DNA from 2 places in the Blautia sp. DFI.1.216 genome. Region 2 is predicted to be linked to the other one. Evidence: a T-box and tRNA genes for the amino acid it is inferred to sense, from the RefSeq annotation. Region 2 holds a T-box; the other holds one or more tRNA genes.

Region 1 (2,464 bases), on a different contig from region 2:
CTTTATCCTTGCTGTAGGAGGAGGAAGTGTTATTGACTCTTCCAAAGCCATCGGCTATGGCGTTGCCAATCCGAACAATGATGTCTGGGATTTCTGTCTGAAAAAAGCTGTTCCAACCGGCTGTCTGCCCATTGGTGTCATCCTTACAATTGCAGCTTCCGGAAGTGAAATGAGCAGTTCCAGTGTTATCACAAATGAAGAAACAAAAGAAAAACGTGGATGTGCAAAGACAGATTACTGCAGGCCGAAATTTGCCATCTTAAATCCACGTCTCACCTACACACTCCCACAGTATCAGACAGAAAGCGGATGTGTAGATATCCTCATGCACACCATGGAGCGATATTTTGTAAATATTGAAACTATGGAGATTACAGACAGTATCAGCGAAGCTCTGATGCAGACAGTCATTTACAATGCCCGTATTCTTATGAAAGAACCAGACAATTACAGCGCCAGGGCAGAAATTATGTGGGCAGGAAGCCTTTCCCACAACGGTCTGACCGGATGCGGTACAGGTGGTGGTGACTGGGCATGCCACCAGCTTGAACATGAACTGGGAGGTGTCTACAATGTAACTCACGGAGCAGGTCTGGCAGCTATCTGGGGAAGCTGGGCACGATACGTCTACGAGGTGAACCCTGAACGTTTTGCTCAGTTTGCCACCAATGTATTTGACATTCCATGTGGAACTGATTATAAAGAAACAGCCCTTGCAGGAATTGAAGCAATGGAAAATTTTTTCCGGTCTGTAAAAATGCCCACCAGTTTACATGAACTGGGTCTGGATCTCACAGATCAGCAAATTCATGATCTTGCATTCAAATGCAGTTTTGAGGACACTCGCACCATTGGAGTCTTTAAACAGCTCAATATGAGAGATATGGAAAAAATCTACCTTATGGCAAGATAAAATAAATTTTTGTTATAATTTTCTCTTTTTTCGCAAAAATCATAAAAATTACTTGCATTCAAACAATCGATATGCTATTATAAGGCCTGTGATACACAACAGTTCACAGACCAAATGCCCAGATAGCTCAGTTGGTAGAGCAGAGGACTGAAAATCCTCGTGTCGCTGGTTCGATTCCGGCTCTGGGCATTTTTTATTTTCTTTTTTGCTCACGGCTGGTTAGAAAAAGCCTGGGCATTTTTTATTTTCTTTTTTTGCTCACGGCTGGTTAGAAAAAGCCTGAGCATTTTTTTATTTCATTTTTTAATATTGTCTTCTCTCACTTTCAGCAGTATAATTTTTCCAGAGTATGTTTGAAAAATGCTTTCCGCAAGATGTGTATCCCAATTTGTGGGAATGATTTTTCAAACACGCTCTAAGACTATCATGAAATTTTGTATCAATATCATCACAATTTTCCCAATATTAATACAATATTTTATTGAAGCAATATTTCACATAAGAAAGGAACTAAACTCATGAGTGACTTTAAAGTCGAGACTAAATGTCTCCATTCCGGTTACACTCCGTCTAAGGGTGAACCATGCGCACTCCCGATTTATCAGAGTACCACTTATAAATATGATACTACTGATGAAATGGGACAGCTCTTCGATCTTAAGGCAGAAGGATACTTCTATACCCGTCTGCAGAACCCCACAAATGATGCTGTAGCAGCAAAAATTGCAGATCTGGAGGGTGGTGTTGCCGCTATCCTTACCTCTTCCGGACAGGCTGCCAACTTCTATGCAGTCTTCAATATCTGCGAAGCAGGTGATCATGTTGTGGCGGCTTCTACTATTTACGGAGGAACCTTTAACCTCCTGGCTGTTACCTTCAAAAAGCTTGGCATTGACTGCACTTTCGTTGACACCGATGCTAGCCCTGAAGAAATTGCAGCTGCCTTCCGTCCTAATACAAAGGTACTTTTCGCAGAGACCATCGCAAACCCGGCCCTGGTAATTCTTGATATTGAAAAATTCGCAAAGGTTGCTCACGAACATGAAGTTCCGCTTATTGTAGACAACACCTTCGCTACACCTGTAAACTGCCGTCCTTTTGAATGGGGAGCTGATATCGTCACCCATTCCACAACCAAATATATGGACGGACATGCTGTGCAGGTTGGCGGAGCTATCGTTGACAGCGGTAACTTTGACTGGGATGCCTATGGACATAAATATCATGGACTGACTGAACCGGATGAATCTTATCATGGTGTTATTTATACTAAACAGTTTGGAAAGAAGGCTTATATCACAAAGGCAACCTCTCAGTTAATGCGTGACCTGGGCTCTATCCCGTCTCCTACAAACTGCTTCCTGTTAAACCTGGGACTTGAAACTCTTCCTCTCCGCGTGGAACGTCACTGCTATAATGCACAAAGAATTGCAGAATTTCTGAATGCCCATGAGAAAGTATCTCATGTAAACTATGCAGGACTTCCTGATGACAAATACTATCCACTTGCTCAGAAATACATGAACGAAGGCAGAACCTGCGGCGTTATCT
Region 2 (2,464 bases):
CTTATAGCAGCTTTCCCGGACAGAAATTTCCTCTTGGCTGCATAGCTCTGTTGTTTCAGACAGTCATTTCATCAGAACTGTTTCAGGAAACGGATATCATTCTCATAGAGCAGTCTCATGTCATCAATCTCATATTTCAGAAGTGCAATACGTTCAAGACCTACGCCAAATGCGAATCCTGTGTATTCTTCCGGATCAATTCCGCACATGCTCAATACATTCGGATGAACCATACCGCAGCCAAGGATTTCAATCCAGCCGGAACCTTTACAGAAACGGCAGCCTTTACCACCACACTTGAAACAGGATACATCCACCTCTGCGCTTGGCTCTGTGAACGGGAAGTGATGTGGTCTGAACTTAGTTTTTGTCTCAGGTCCGAATAATTCCTGTGCAAACTCCTGCAAAGTTCCCTTAAGATCTGCGAAAGTGATGTTCTTGTCAATAACAAGACCTTCGATCTGATGGAAAGAAGGAGAATGTGTTGCATCTACTTCATCTGAACGGAATACACGACCAGGTGCAATCATACGGATCGGCAGCTTTCCTTTCTCCATAGTACGTGCCTGAACCGGTGAAGTCTGGGAACGAAGAAGGATAGAATCGTTGATAAAGAAAGTATCCTGTTCATCACGTGCCGGATGATTTTCCGGAATATTCAGTTTAGTAAAGTTGTAATCCGCATACTCTACCTCCGGTCCCTCTACTACTTCATAACCCATACCAATAAAGATACGCTCTACTTCTTCCAGGGCGATGGTGTTCGGGTGACGGTGACCGATTTTAGCTTTCTTTGCAGGTAAAGTCACATCAATCACTTCCTGTTTCATCTTCTCTTCACGTGCTGCTTCTTCCAGTTTCTGTTTAGATTCATCAAGAAGTGCTTCTATCTTGCTTCTTGTTTCGTTTACAAGCTGTCCAACCTTCGGGCGCTCTTCCGGTGCAACATCTTTCATACTCTTTAAAATTGCGGTCAATTCACCTTTTTTACCAAGGTATGCCACACGTACTTCGTTCAGTTTTTCCAGACCTTCGGATTCACTGATCCGTTTTCCGGCTGCTTCAGCCAGTTCCTGAAGTCTTTCTTTCATATCCATGTTCTCTTTCTCCTTTATGTCATAATGTCAGAGAAGAAAAATCGTTACTGAGAACAGAATGAACAGTAACGTAAAATCTGACTCTGACTTGATAGCCACAAATCGCTCCGTTGCAAAAGCAGTTCTCGCAATTCATGTTATAATAGCAGAATTGGCAAACAAAAAACTCCGTCCCACTAAAGGGACGGAGTAAAATATCCGCGGTACCACCCTGCTTCCTGCATTTTCTACAGGCTCTCGGTCTGCTTAACGCGCAGTAACGTCATTTCCTACTCAGTAAATACTGTCATTCAGAAATGCGGCTCCGGTGGGAAATTCAGGAAATATCTGAACCTGAGGCAGCTTCCAGCCGATGGCTTCCTCTCTCTGACGGAAAATAAATCCCTGTAAACACCTTCTAAGCTTTTCATGATTATCAACACTAGTAATCATGCCACAGACGTCAAAATCTGTCAAGTACCATTTACATTATTTATTTTTAAGATATTCATCGATACCTTTGGCACCAGCTTTACCTGCACCCATGGCAAGGATAACAGTAGCTGCACCTGTAACAGCATCACCGCCGGCATATACACCATCTTTAGATGTCTTACCTGTTTCTTCTTCAGCAATGATACATCTTCTCTTATTGACTTCAAGACCTTTTGTTGTAGAAGAAATAAGAGGGTTCGGGGAAGTACCAAGAGACATGATAACTGTATCTACATCCATGTCATATTCAGATCCCGGAATTTCAACCGGACGACGTCTTCCGGAAGCATCCGGCTCACCAAGTTCCATCTTGACAACCTTCATACCTTTTACATGACCGTTCTCATCTACAAGGATTTCTTTCGGGTTAGTAAGAAGATCAAAGATGATTCCCTCTTCTTTTGCGTGATGAACTTCCTCTGCTCGTGCAGGAAGCTCTGCTTCGCTTCTTCTGTATACGATATGTACTTCAGCACCAAGTCTTAAAGCTGTTCTGGCAGCATCCATAGCAACATTACCACCGCCTACAACTGCTACTTTCTTTCCTGCTGCGATCGGTGTATCATAAGAATCATCAAAAGCTTTCATCAGGTTGCTTCTTGTAAGATATTCGTTGGCAGAGAATACACCGCTTGCATTCTCACCTGGGATACCCATGAACATTGGAAGTCCGGCACCTGATCCGATAAATACAGCTTCAAATCCTTCGTCCTCGATCAGCTGATCGATTGTTGTGGATTTACCGATAACAACATTAGTCTCGAATTTAACACCTAATTCTTTAACTTTTTCAATTTCTTTCTTAACAACTTTCTGTTTCGGAAGACGGAACTCCGGAATACCGTAAACAAGAACACCGCCAAGTTCATGAAGAGCTTCAAATACAGTTACAT

What was found. The T-box of region 2 lies ahead of pheS (phenylalanine--tRNA ligase subunit alpha). A T-box ahead of a tRNA ligase gene usually reads a tRNA of that ligase, here a tRNA-Phe.
Region 1: it has a tRNA-Phe gene. The T-box ahead of pheS (phenylalanine--tRNA ligase subunit alpha) is inferred to sense a tRNA for this amino acid. The anticodon was not compared.

The regions. Positions count from the first base shown of each region.
Region 1 covers NZ_JAJDML010000014.1:32,836-35,299, reverse strand. Annotated here, with positions in the region: gene LJE11_RS07390 (iron-containing alcohol dehydrogenase) at 1-913, shown strand, start outside; tRNA gene LJE11_RS07385 (tRNA-Phe) at 1,030-1,102, shown strand; gene LJE11_RS20775 (DUF6783 domain-containing protein) at 1,210-1,311, opposite strand; gene LJE11_RS07380 (O-acetylhomoserine aminocarboxypropyltransferase/cysteine synthase family protein) at 1,432-2,464, shown strand, end outside.
Region 2 covers NZ_JAJDML010000002.1:17,436-19,899, reverse strand. Annotated here, with positions in the region: gene pheS (phenylalanine--tRNA ligase subunit alpha) at 72-1,091, opposite strand; T-box leader at 1,275-1,506, opposite strand; gene gltA (NADPH-dependent glutamate synthase) at 1,566-2,464, opposite strand, start outside.